3 regions of the Streptomyces sp. NPDC048392 genome follow, and region 2 is predicted to be linked to each of the others. Evidence: riboswitches for the same ligand, from Rfam matches in the RefSeq annotation. Region 2 holds a riboswitch; each other region holds the start of a gene.

Region 1 (4,385 bases), on a different contig from region 2:
CGCAGGCGTCGGCGAAGACCTCCAGGTGCTCCAGCTCCTCGGCGGCCTCCATGCCCTTGTCCCGCAACTGCACGATGTCGACGCCGCCGGCCAGCACGGCGTCCAGGAAACCGGGCAGGTCGCCCCGGTCCCGGCGGGCGTCCGTGCACAGGTAGAGCCGGGCGTCGGCGAGCCGGGCGCGGGCGGTGGTCGGAGCGGTGTCGGGCATGTGGCGGTCCCCCGGTTCGGTGGCGTGGGCCCACTGCGGGCCGCGCGATCTTGGCATACGGGCAGCGGCGCGCCCCCGGCCGGCCCCGGCGGCGGCCGGCCGTCGGCGACGGGCCGTGGACGGCCCGCCGCCGACGGTACGGCGGCGGCAGCACGTCGCGGCCGTGGCCTGCGAGCCGCGGACCCTGCTGGACAGCGCTGAGGACCGTGCGGGTCCCCGGCGCCCGTGGGCCCGCGGCGCGCAGGCCGGGAGGTGTGGCGGGCCGGGAGGTGTGGCGGGCCGGCGGTGGGCCGGGTCAGACGGCGAGCGCCTGGGCGCGGCGCTTCACCTCCGTACCACGGTTCTCACTCAGGGCCTGGACGGGGGTGCCGGGCAGGCTCGGGTCGGGCGTGAAGAGCCACTCCAGCATCTCCTCGGCCGTGAAGCCGTCGTCCCGCAGCAGCGTCAGGGTCCCGACCAGGCCCTTGACGACCTTGTCCTCGTCGATGAAGGCCGCGGGGATGTGCAGCGCGCGGTTCTCACCGCGGCGTACGGCGATGAGCTGGCCTTCCTTGATCAGCTGGCGTACGCGGGTCACCTCGACGCCGAGCATCTCGGCGATGTCGGGAACGGTGAGCCAGGCAGGCACGAGAGCCTCGGTCTTTGCGTCAATCTCGGTCACGCCTCAAGCCTGCCATCTGGCGCTGACAGTCGGAAACCGGACTACGCCGTGGCCGCCGTGGCCGCCTTCAGCGGCCTCGCCGGGTCGGTCAGCAGGTCCGGGTCCATCGCCGTACCCGCCTGGATCAGCCGTCTGCCCTGTGCGAGGTCACGGGGGCGGCCCACCGCCAGCAGAGCGACCAGGCGGCCCTCGCGCAGCCAGCAGACCGTCCACGCCGGGAGCGAGGGCCCGCCGCGCCACAGGGTGGTGTCGGCGGCCGTGTGATGACCGGCGTACTGGACGAAGCGGCCGAACTGCTCGGACCAGAAGTACGGCACCGGGTCGTAGGCCGCCGGGGCCTCACCGCCCGGTGCGCCGACGATGTCCGCGGCGACCGTGCGCGGACCCTGGAGGGCGTTGTCCCAGTGGTGCACCAGCAGCCGCTCGCCGTAGCGGGCGGAGGGGAACGAGGCGCAGTCGCCGACCGCGTGGACGTCCGGTGCGGAGGTGCGCAGGCGGTCGTCGGCCAGGACCTCGCCGTGCGGACCGAGGGCGATGCCGGAGCCCGCCAGCCAGGCGGTGGCCGGACGGGCGCCGATCCCGACGACGACCGCGCCGGCGGGCAGCCGCGTGCCGTCGTCGAGGACGACCCGGCCGGACTCGCCGGGTCCGCCGGGCTCGACGCGTTCCACGCGCGCGTGGGTGCGCAGTTCGGCGCCCGCGTCGGCGTACCAGGCGGTCATCGGCGCGGCGACCTCGGCGGGCAGCACGCCGGCGAGGGGACGGTCGGCGGCCTCCACCACCGTCACCGCGCATCCCGCCTCGCGCGCGGCGGTGGCGAACTCGGCGCCGATCCAGCCCGCCCCGACGACCACGACGTCGTGCTGTTCGGCGAGCACCGGGCGCAGCCGTTCGGCGTCGTCCAGGGTGCGCAGCAGGTGTACGCCGGGCACGCCCTCGGCACCGGGCAGCCGGACCGGTTCGGCGCCGGTCGCGAGGACGAGGGCGTCGTACGGCACGGGCCCCTGGGAGGTGTCCAGGACGTGCGCGCCGGGGTGGACGCCGAGGGCCTCGCAGCCCAGCCGCAGGGTGACGCCGAGTGCCTCGAAGTCGACGTCGAAGGCGGACCCCTCGGCGGTGCCGAGCAGGACGGCCTTGGACAGCGGAGGACGGTCGTACGGTGGGTGCGGTTCCGCACCGATCAGGGTCACGGCGCCCGTGAAGCCCTGTTCCCGCAGGGCGACCGCGGTCTGCACGCCCGCCATCCCGGCGCCCACCACGACCGCACGGCGCTCCGTGTCCGCCGCCGGTCCCCGTCCCCGTTCCCGCGTCTGCTCGCTCACCTGATCACCATAGACATCTGGCAGAGGGTCAGTCAGCGCTCGTGCGCGGTGAGCTGATCCACAACGCGCGTTCCGCTGCCCGGCTGCGACTCCCGCACCCAGGCCCCCGTCCAGTCGCACACGCCCGTCCGGCAGCTCGACGACCGCGGACACGCGGTGCCCCGACGACGTGCTGCCGTCGGTCCCGGACCACACGTACCGCGAGTCGAGGCGGTCGCCTTCCCCGGTGCCCACCGGGCGGCCGCGGACGACGTCACCGCCGGGGTACTCGGCCCACACGGCACCGTCCCGTTCGTGGCAGGTGGACCGGGTGAGTGTGCCCACCCGGCCGGCGACGGGGGCGAGGGCGAGAGCGCCGAGTGAACGCACCACGGGCGGAGGTTCCCCTACACGTGCGATGCGCCGCGGGCTAGGGTGGCCCACGTAAAGCACTCGCGGGAGCCCGGACGCACCGGGCTGAGAGGGAGGCTGGCGGCCTCCGACCGTACGAACCTGATCCGGGTCATGCCGGCGAAGGGAGGGGCTGGACGCCCATGTCGTCTTCACCGCACACGCCGTCCGCGCCACACACGCCGTGTACGCCGCACATCCCGTCCACCGCCGCACCGCACCGGTCGCACACGTCCCGTACGCCCGACGTGCTCGTCGTCGGCGGCGGAATCGTCGGGCTGGTCACGGCCTGGCGGGCCGCGCAGCGCGGGCTGGTCACGGCCCTCGCGGACCCCGAGCCGGGCGGCGGGGCGGCCCAGGTGGCGGCCGGGATGCTGGCCGCCGTCACGGAGCTGCACCACGGCGAGCAGACGCTGCTCGCGCTGAACCTCGCCTCGGCCCGCCGCTACCCGGAGTTCGCGGCCGAGCTGACCGACCTGACCGGGCGCGACCTCGGTTACCGCCGCTGCGGCACACTCGCCGTCGCGCTGGACGCCGACGACCGCGCCCACCTGCGCGAACTGCACGCGCTCCAGCAGCGCTCCGGCCTGGAGTCGGAGTGGCTTTCGGGGCGCGAGTGCCGACGTCTGGAGCCGATGCTCGCGCCGGGCGTGCGCGGGGGGCTCCGGGTGGACGGCGACCACCAGATCGACCCCCGGCGCCTCGCCCGCGCGCTGGTGGCCGCCTGTGAGAACGCGGGCGTGGTCTTCCATGGGGTGTGGGCCGAGCGGCTCACCGTGGGGCGCGGTGACCGGGTCACGGGGGTCGTCACCGCCGACGGGACCGCGCTGGAGGCCGGGCAGGTGGTGCTGGCCGGGGGCAGCCTGAGCGGGCGGCTCACGGGCGTGCCGGAAGCGGTACTGCCGCCGGTGCGGCCCGTGAAGGGCCAGGTGCTGCGGCTCACCATGCCGGGGACGCACGGGCCGCTGCTGAGCCGGACGGTGCGTGCCGTGGTGCGCGGCAACCCCCTCTACCTGGTGCCCCGGGAGAGCGGCGAGCTGGTCGTCGGCGCCACCAGCGAGGAGCTGGGCTGGGACACGACGGTCACCGCGGGCGGTGTCTACGAGCTGCTGCGCGACGCCCACGAGCTGGTCCCCGGCATCACGGAGCTGCCCCTGACGGAGACCCGCGCGGGTCTGCGCCCCGCCTCCCCGGACAACGCCCCGCTGCTCGGCCCGACCGGCCTCGACGGTCTGCTGCTGGCCACCGGGCACTACCGCAACGGCGTCCTGCTCACCCCCGTCACGGGTGACGTCATGGCGCACGCCCTGACCACCGGAGAGCTGCCGGAGGAGGCCCGCCCCTTCACCCCCCTGCGCTTCGGTGCCGCACCCGCACTCCCGGAACTCTCGGAGCAGCCCGCATGAAGATCTCCGTCAACGGCGAGCCGCGCGAGGTGGCTCCCGGCACGGCCCTGGACGCTCTGGTGGGCACGCTCACCCCGGCGCCGTCCGCAGTGGCCGCGGCCCTGAACGAGACCGTCGTCCCGCGCGCACAGTGGCCCGCCACCGCCCTGGCCGACGGCGACCGCGTCGAAGTGCTCACCGCCGTCCAGGGAGGCTGACCATGGCCGACGATTCCCTTGTCCTCGGCGGCACGTCGTACGGATCCCGCCTGATCATGGGTACGGGCGGCGCGCCCAGCCTGGACGTGCTGGAGCACGCCCTGGTGGCCTCCGGCACGGAGCTGACGACCGTCGCGATGCGGCGGGTGAACACCTCGGTGCACGGGTCCGTGCTGTCCGTCCTCGACCGGCTCGGCATTC
Region 2 (4,385 bases):
CGCGACCAGAATCCGTCGGCGCAGCCGTATGCGGCGGTGCCGCAGAATCCGGAGCCCATGTCCGACGCCCCGCAGCCGGCGCAGTCCCGGCCGTCGCCGCAGAAGAAGAGCGCGGGGCGCGACCTGGGTGCCGCGATAGGGGTCGGTGTCGGGCTCGGCGCGGTGGTCGTCGCGTCGCTGTTCGTCGTCAAGGCCGTCTTCGTCGGCGTGATCGCGGTCGCCGTCGTGGTGGGTCTGTGGGAGCTGACCAGGCGGCTGGAGGAGCGCAAGGGCATCAAGGCTCCCCTTGTGCCGCTCGCGATCGGCGGCGCGGCGATGGTGGTCGCCGGTTACGCGCGGGGCGCCGAGGGCGCGTGGGTCGCCATGGCGCTCACGGCGCTCGCGATCTTCGTGTGGCGGATGACCGAGCCGCCCGAGGGCTATCTCAGGGACGTCACGGCGGGCCTGTTCGCCGCGTTCTACGTGCCGTTCCTGGCCACGTTCGTCGCCATGATGCTGATGGCGGACGACGGTGCCTGGCGCGTCCTGGTCTTCCTGATACTGACGGTCGTCAGCGACACCGGGGCCTACGCCGTCGGCTGGCGCTTCGGCAGGACGAAGCTCGCCCCGCGCATCAGCCCCGGCAAGACCCGTGAGGGGCTGCTGGGAGGGGTGGGCTTCGCGATGGCGGCGGGCGCGCTGTGCATGCAGTTCCTGATCGACGACGGCAGCTGGTGGCAGGGCCTGCTGCTCGGCCTCGCGGTCGCCGTCAGCGCCACCCTGGGCGACCTCGGCGAGTCCATGATCAAGCGCGACCTAGGCATCAAGGACATGGGCACCCTCCTGCCGGGCCACGGCGGCATCATGGACCGCCTGGACTCCCTGCTGCCGACGGCACCGGTGGTGTGGCTGCTGCTGGTGGTCTTCGTCGGGTCCGGGTGACCCGGAACGGCTCCGGTGAACGGCCTCCGCCTCGACAGGGCGGAGGCCGTTCCCTTATGCCGCTGCCCGGTGATCCTCTACGGTTCCGGCATGGCGCAGGCGAGGCGGGGAGACGACGGCGGACACCACGGCGACCTGTCCTGCGTGTGGTGCGAGGCACCGCTCGACCAGGCGGGCCGACGCAGGGCACGCCGCTACCGCGGTCGCCGGCACCGCACGAAGCAGTACGTCACCACGGCCGTCGCCCTGGTCGCCGGCCTGTTCCGAGCCGCTCCGGGCCACCCGTCCGGATCTGCGACACTGGTACAGCCATGCCTAAGCCCGGAGAACTCACATTCGTCGCCCCCCGCGGAGCCAAGAAGCCGCCGCGGCATCTCGCCGACCTCACGCCCGCCGAGCGCAAGGAGGCTGTCGCCGCGATCGGTGAGAAGCCGTTTCGTGCGAAGCAGCTCTCGCAGCACTACTTCGCGCGGTACGCGCACGACCCCGAGCAGTGGACGGACATCCCGGCCGGCTCGCGCCAGGGGCTCAGGGAGGCGCTGCTGCCCGAGCTGATGAGGGTCGTGCGGCATCTGTCGACCGACGAGGGGACCACGCGCAAGACGCTGTGGAAGCTGTTCGACGGGACGCTCGTCGAGTCCGTCCTCATGCGCTACCCGGACCGGGTGACCATGTGCATCAGCTCCCAGGCCGGCTGCGGCATGAACTGCCCGTTCTGCGCCACCGGCCAGGCCGGCCTTGACCGGAACCTGTCGACCGCCGAGATCGTGCACCAGATCGTGGACGGCATGCGGGCGCTCAGGGACGGCGAGGTCCCGGGCGGGCCCGCGCGGCTCAGCAACATCGTCTTCATGGGCATGGGCGAGCCCCTCGCCAACTACAACCGCGTCACCGGCTCCATCCGTCGGCTCACCGACCCCGAGCCGGACGGCCTGGGGCTCTCCCAGCGCGGCATCACCGTCTCCACGGTCGGCCTCGTCCCCGCGGTCCACCGCTTCGCCGACGAGGGCTTCAGGTGCCGCCTCGCCATCTCGCTGCACGCGCCGGACGACGAGCTGCGCGACACCCTCGTCCCCGTCAACACGCGGTGGAAGGTCCGCGAGGTGCTGGACGCCGGCTTCGAGTACGCGGCGAAGTCCGGGCGCCGGCTGTCCATCGAGTACGCGCTGATCCGCGACATCAACGACCAGGCCTGGCGCGGCGACCGTCTCGGGCGGCTGCTCAGGGGCAAGCCCGTGCACGTCAACCTCATCCCGCTCAACCCCACGCCGGGCTCCAAGTGGACCGCCTCGCGGCCCGAGGACGAGAAGGCGTTCGTGGAGGCGATCGCGGCGCACGGTGTGCCGGTGACGATCCGGGACACCCGTGGGCAGGAGATCGACGGGGCGTGTGGTCAGCTCGCCGCGAGCGAGCGGTAACCTGACCGGCGGCAGTACACCTTCACAGTCGGCACATCGTCATAGTCGCCATATCTTCATACGTCAGTACATCTTCATATTCCGACAGGGGAGCGCCACAGCGCTGAGAGTGCGGCAACCGGCCGCAGACCCTCCGAACCTGGCCCAGGTCATTCTGGGTAGGGAGATCGGTCATCACTCGAGCTGCTGCGCCCTGCCCGTGACCCTCACCAGGGGTTTCGGGCGGGGCCGCGTCTTCTCCTGGTCACCCAGGAGGAATCAGTGAGCATCACCAAGAAGGTCAGTGTCCTCGCCGTCGGCCTCGGTATGGTCGGCACCCTGGCCGCCTGCGGATCGTCGTCCGACGACACCGGGCACGGCTCCGGGGACTCCAGGACCGTGACCCTCGTCAGTCACGACTCGTGGGCCGTGTCGAAGGACGTCATCGCCGCCTTCGAGAAGAACTCCGGCTACAAGGTCAAGGTCCTGGAGGACGGCGACGCCGGGCAGGCCGTCAACAAGGCCATCCTCACCAAGGACAACCCGCAGGGCGACGTCTTCTTCGGCGTCGACAACACGCTGCTGTCCCGCGCGCTCGACAACGGGCTGTTCCAGCCGTACGAGGCGAAGGGCCTGGACCTGGTCCTGCCCCGGTACCGGGCCGATCAGGACAAGCACCGGGTCACTCCCGTCGACACCGGCGACATCTGCGTCAACTACGACAAGGCGTACTTCGACAAGCACGGTCTGACCCCGCCGAAGTCCTTCGACGACCTGGTCGAGCCCGAGTACAAGGACCTGCTCGTCACCGAGAACGCGGGCAGCTCCTCGCCCGGCCTCGGCTTCCTGCTCGGCACCGCCGCCCGGTACGGGGACGACGGCTGGCAGGACTACTGGAAGAAGCTCAAGGCGAACGGGGTCAAGGTCGTCGACGGCTGGGAGCAGGCGTACAACGAGGAGTTCTCCGGGTCGTCCGGCGGCAAGAAGGCCAAGGGCGACCGTCCGCTCGTCGTCTCCTACGCCTCCTCGCCGCCCGCCGAGGTCGTCTACGCCGACCCGCAGCCGGCCACCGCGCCGACGGGCGTCGCCGACGGCACCTGCTTCCGGCAGGTCGAGTACGCGGGCCTGCTCAGCAACGCCGAGAACCCCGGGGGCGGCAAGGCGCTCCTCGACTTCATGCTGAGCAAGACCTTCCAGGACGACATGCCGCTGAACATGTTCGTCTACCCGGTGCGGGAGGGCGCGCAGGTTCCCGAGTCGTTCCGGAAGTTCGGGCCGCAGGCGCAGGACCCGGAGACCCTGGACCCGGCGAAGATCGCCGACAACCGCGACCAGTGGGTCAAGTCGTGGACCTCGCTCGTACTGAAGTGACCGGAGCGACCGGGCCGGGCAGGAAGAAGGCCCCGCGTGGAAGCCGTCGGGGGAGTGCGGTGCGGCTCGCCCTGATGGCCGGGCCCGTCGCGTTCTTCGCGGTGTTCTTCGCCTATCCTGTCGCCGCGATCGTCGCACGCGGTCTGAAGGCCGACGGCGTCTGGCGGCTCGGCCGGATCGGGGACGTGCTCGCGCAGTCCGACGTGCGGCACGTGCTGTGGTTCACCACCTGGCAGGCGCTGGCCTCCACCGCGCTCACGCTGCTGATCGCGCTGCCCGGCGCGTATGTCTTCGCCCGCTTCGACTTCCCCGGCAAACAGGTCCTGCGGGCCGTGGTGACCGTGCCGTTCGTACTGCCGACGGTCGTCGTGGGGACGGCGTTCCTCGCGTTGGTCGGGCGCGGCGGGCTGCTGGACGAGCTGTGGGGCGTACGCCTGGACACCACGGTGTGGGCCATCCTGCTCGCGCACGTCTTCTTCAACTACGCCGTCGTCGTCCGCACCGTCGGCGGCCTCTGGTCGCAGCTCGACCCGCGGCAGGAGGAGGCGGCGCGGATGCTCGGCGCCTCACGGCTCAGGGCCTGGCGGCAGGTCACGCTGCCCGCGCTCGCGCCCGCCGTGGCCGCCGCCGCGCTGATGGTGTTCCTGTTCACCTTCACCTCCTTCGGCGTCGTCCAGATCCTCGGCGGGCCCGCCT
Region 3 (4,385 bases), on a different contig from region 2:
CAGGCCGATCGAGCCGACCAGTGTCCGCACGATCTCCTCCGCGACCAACTCGCTGTTGGCGACCGTCCCCACACCGCTCTGCGCGATCGAGAACAGCAGCAGCAGGGGCAGTGCGGCGCCCGCGTAGGCGAGGACGAGCGTGTTCACCACCGAGGCGATGTGGTCGCGGCCGATGCGGATGCCCGCGCGGTACAGGCCGCGCCAGCCCATCGTCGGGTCGGCCTCGTGCAGTTCCCAGACCGCCGACGTCTGAGTGACCGTCACGTCGTCGAGCACACCGAGCGAACCGATGATGACCCCGGCGAGGAGCAGACCGCTCATGTCGATCGACGGATACAGACCGTGGATCAGGCCGGTGTTGTCGTCCGTGTTACCGGTGAGCGCGGCCCAGCCGATGAACAGCGATCCGAGAACACCGATCAGCAGCAGCGAGATCAGGGTGCCGAGCACCGCCACGGAGGTGCGGGCCGACAGTCCGTGGCACAGATACAACGCGATCAGCATGATGGCGCTGGACCCGATCACCGCCACGACCAGTGGATTCGAGCCCTGCAGGATCGACGGCAGGATGAAGAAGTTCAGCAGCAGGAAGCTGATGGCCAGCGAGACCAGCGCCATCAGGCCACGCAGTCGTCCGACGGCCACGACGGCAAGCGCGAAGACGCCGGCGAGCAGGGCCAGGGGGAGCCGACGGTTGATGTCGGTCACCGAGTACTGCAGGTCCTTGGGCGCGGAGGGCTCGTAGGCGACCACCACCTTCTGGCCCTCGTGCAACTGCCGTGACTGGTCCGGCTGCACGATCTCGTCGAACGTACGGCCCTTGCCCTCGCCGGTGTCGACGCGGATGGTCGCCCGCTTGCAGTCGCCGGTCGCCTGCCGCACCGCGGAGGAACCCTCGGCGGTGGACGTGTCGCCGGTCGGAGTGCCGCCCGACGCGTTGACGGACTGGCAGCTCAGCTGGACCACCTTGGTGACCGTGGCCTGCTGTGTCTGCCGGTCGAAGCCGACCCCGGTGCGCTCGTGCGGCGGCGCACCGCCCGGCCACAGCACCGCGAGCCCGACCAGCACGGCGGCGGCGAAGGGGATCAGAATGGCGGCGATGACCTTCCGCAGATGACGGGAGACAGGAGCCGCCGGCCCGTGACTGTGTGCGTGCGAATGCCCGTGCCCGCCGCCGGCGTTGTGCCCGCCGTCCGCACCGTGTCCTTCGCCCGCACCGTGTCCGTAGCTCGCGCCGTGAGCGCCGACGGGGGCGTGGCCGGCCGCACGGCCGTCGCCCTCTTCGGCGTTCGGTCCGCGGCGGGGTCCGTGCGGCGGAAACGGGGGATGCTGCGGTGTGGTCACCGCCCGATCATCGCAAGAACGAGGGGGGCCCTCTGTTCACCGCGCCCGAATGGGCGCTAGCGTGGAGGCACCTTTGTACACGCGGGAGCTCGGAGCACCGGGCTGAGAGGGCGCTGACCTCCGTCCCAGCGATGTTTCACGGGAAACGTCACCGAAGTCGAGTGATGTATCCCACGAGGCGTCGTCGGACGGAAGCCGCTGCGTCGACCGCCGAACCTGTTACCGGGTAATGCCGGCGTAGGGAGTAGGTCTCATGACCATCAAGGACGCACGCACGCCTGCCTCCGAGCAGAACTCCGAGCGGGGCTCCGCCCAGGAGGATGCCGCGGAGGCCGCGGAGGCCGGGAAGTCCACCGGCTGGCACAAGGCGTACATCGAGGGCTCACGCTCCGATCTGCGGGTGCCGGTCCGTCAGGTGCACCTCACCAACGGGCAGTCGGTCACGCTGTACGACACCTCGGGCCCGTACACCGATCCACTCGTCGACACCGATGTCCGCAGGGGACTGTCGCCGCTCCGGGAGAACTGGATCATCGCCCGCGGAGACACCGAGGAGTACGCGGGTCGTCCGGTCCGCCCCGAGGACGACGGGATCAAACACACCTCGCCGCGCGGCGGCCTGCGCAACCTCGACGCCGTCTTCCCCGGACGCCCGCGCCAACCGCGCCGGGGCCGGGACGGCAGCGCGGTGACGCAGCTCGCGTACGCACGCCGGGGCGAGATCACCCCGGAGATGGAGTACGTGGCCCTCCGGGAGAACGTTTCGCCCGAAGTGGTCCGCGAGGAGATCGCGGCCGGACGCGCCGTGCTGCCCGCCAACGTCAACCACCCCGAAATCGAACCGATGATCATCGGCAAGCGGTTCCTGGTGAAGGTCAACGCCAACATCGGCAACTCGGCGGTGACGTCCTCCATCGAGGAGGAGGTCGACAAGATGACCTGGGCGACCCGGTGGGGCGCCGACACGGTCATGGACCTCTCCACCGGCCGCAACATCCACACCACTCGCGAGTGGGTCCTGCGCAACTCCCCCGTCCCCATCGGAACCGTGCCGCTCTACCAGGCCCTGGAAAAGGTCGACGGGCGGGCCGAGGAGCTTACGTGGGAGATCTACAAGGACACCGTGATCGAACAGGCCGAGCAGGGTGTGGACTACATGACGGTCCACGCGGGCGTGCGCCTGGCGTACGTACCGCTGACCGCGAACCGCAAGACCGGCATCGTCTCGCGCGGTGGCTCGATCATGGCGGCGTGGTGCCTGGCACACCACAAGGAGTCGTTCCTGTACGAGAACTTCGAGGAACTCTGCGAGATCCTCGCCGCCTACGACGTCACGTACTCCCTCGGCGACGGCCTGCGTCCGGGGTCGATCGCGGACGCCAACGACGAGGCCCAGTTCGCCGAGTTGCGCACCCTCGGGGAACTCAACCGGATCGCCAGGCGTTGCAACGTACAGACCATGATCGAGGGCCCGGGCCATGTCCCGATGCACAAGATCAAGGAGAACATCGACCTTCAGCAGGAGATCTGCGATGAAGCCCCGTTCTATACGCTCGGCCCGCTGACGACGGACGTCGCGCCGGCGTACGACCACATCACCTCCGGTATCGGTGCCGCGATGATCGCCTGGTGGGGCACGGCCATGCTCTGCTACGTCACGCCCAAGGAGCACCTGGGCCTGCCCAACCGTGACGACGTCAAGACCGGCGTCATCACCTACAAGATCGCCGCCCATGCCGCCGACCTCGCCAAGGGGCACCCGGGTGCGCAGGAGTGGGACGACGCACTGTCGGACGCCCGGTTCGAGTTCCGGTGGGAGGACCAGTTCGCCCTGGCTCTCGACCCGGACACGGCGCGGGAGTTCCACGACGAGACACTGCCGGCCGAGCCCGCCAAGACGGCCCACTTCTGCTCCATGTGCGGGCCCAAGTTCTGCTCGATGAAGATCAGCCAAAGCATCACGGAGCGGTTCGGTGGTGCGGCGGCCGAGGGGGCCTCTCCCGAGGAGGTCGCCGAGGGGATGCTCCAGAAGTCGAGGGAGTTCGCCGCGAGCGGCAACCGGGTGTACCTGCCACTGGCGGAGTAGCCCTCACCCGGCGGCACGGCCCGGACCTCAGGAAGGAGGCGCGGGCCGTGCCACTCCGAACGGGTTGTCGATCACGTGACGCCGGAATCCGTCCGGCCCCCGGAGGGTCGCGTCGGACCCTGCGAACGCTGCTGGTCGAGCTGTGCGCGACGTCGCGGAGTGGCCGCGCCTGACCATCCCTCCGATTCCCGGAGCGAGTGATCTTCCGGGAGAACGCACTGATCGGCAGCGTGGTCGAGAGCGGAGAGGGCGGGTCGGCCTCTCCCCGTCCGGGGTCTCTCTCGGCAGACTGGACGTATGACAGCCATCTCCCTGAGCAAGGGTGCCAACGTCGCCGTCGACTCCCCCGCGGTGCGGGTCGAACTCGTGTGGTCCGGCGGGCCGGGCGTACCCGAGGTCGACACCTCCGCGCTGCTGCTCACCTCGGCCGGACGGGTGCGGGACGACGGTGACTTCGTCTTCTACAACCAACCGCGTCACACGTCCGGCGCGGTGCGGCACCTGGGCAGGCGGGGCGGCCCCGGTGCGAGCGCGGGTGTCACGACCGACGCCGTCGAGGTGGACCTGAGTGCGGTGGAGGCGTCCGTCGAACGCATCGTCCTGTGCGCCTCGGCGGACGGCGGCACCTTCGGCCGGGTGCCGGGGCTGTCACTGCGCTTGCTGGACGCCGCGAGCGGCACCGGACTGGCCCGGTTCGACATCACGGCCGGGACGGAGACCGCGCTGGTCGGCGGCGAGTTGTACCGGCGCCAGGGGAAGTGGAAGTTCCGCGCGGTCGGACAGGGGTACGCCTCAGGACTCGCGGGGCTGGCCACCGACTTCGGCATCACCGTGGACGACACTCCCCCCGTGGCTGCCGCCGCCCCCGCGACCGCCCCGCCGACGGCAACGACTCCCCCGACGCCCACGCCCACGCCACCGGCAGCGCCCGTGCCCCCGCAGGCGCCCTCGGTGC

Evidence for each region. A riboswitch is a leader RNA that binds a small molecule or an ion and turns the genes downstream of it on or off. The one in region 2 is predicted to bind thiamine pyrophosphate.
Region 1: it holds a riboswitch for thiamine pyrophosphate, as region 2 does, so the genes downstream of both, thiO (glycine oxidase ThiO) here and ACGFYH_RS14060 (thiamine ABC transporter substrate binding subunit) in region 2, are expected to answer to the same signal.
Region 3: it holds a riboswitch for thiamine pyrophosphate, as region 2 does, so the genes downstream of both, thiC (phosphomethylpyrimidine synthase ThiC) here and ACGFYH_RS14060 (thiamine ABC transporter substrate binding subunit) in region 2, are expected to answer to the same signal.

The regions. Positions count from the first base shown of each region.
Region 1 covers NZ_JBICYB010000001.1:606,070-610,454, reverse strand. The annotation lists gene thiE (thiamine phosphate synthase) at 1-208, opposite strand, end outside; gene ACGFYH_RS02640 (Rv2175c family DNA-binding protein) at 504-869, opposite strand; gene ACGFYH_RS02635 (NAD(P)/FAD-dependent oxidoreductase) at 911-2,191, opposite strand; TPP riboswitch at 2,616-2,727, shown strand; gene thiO (glycine oxidase ThiO) at 2,725-3,987, shown strand; gene thiS (sulfur carrier protein ThiS) at 3,984-4,184, shown strand; gene ACGFYH_RS02620 (thiazole synthase) at 4,187-4,385, shown strand, end outside.
Region 2 covers NZ_JBICYB010000008.1:55,861-60,245, reverse strand. The annotation lists gene ACGFYH_RS14070 (phosphatidate cytidylyltransferase) at 1-921, shown strand, start outside; gene rlmN (23S rRNA (adenine(2503)-C(2))-methyltransferase RlmN) at 1,233-2,339, shown strand; TPP riboswitch at 2,416-2,522, shown strand; gene ACGFYH_RS14060 (thiamine ABC transporter substrate binding subunit) at 2,601-3,689, shown strand; gene ACGFYH_RS14055 (ABC transporter permease) at 3,665-4,385, shown strand, end outside.
Region 3 covers NZ_JBICYB010000011.1:73,446-77,830, forward strand. The annotation lists gene ACGFYH_RS17290 (YibE/F family protein) at 1-1,344, opposite strand, end outside; TPP riboswitch at 1,416-1,605, shown strand; gene thiC (phosphomethylpyrimidine synthase ThiC) at 1,598-3,430, shown strand; gene ACGFYH_RS17300 (VWA domain-containing protein) at 3,728-4,385, shown strand, end outside.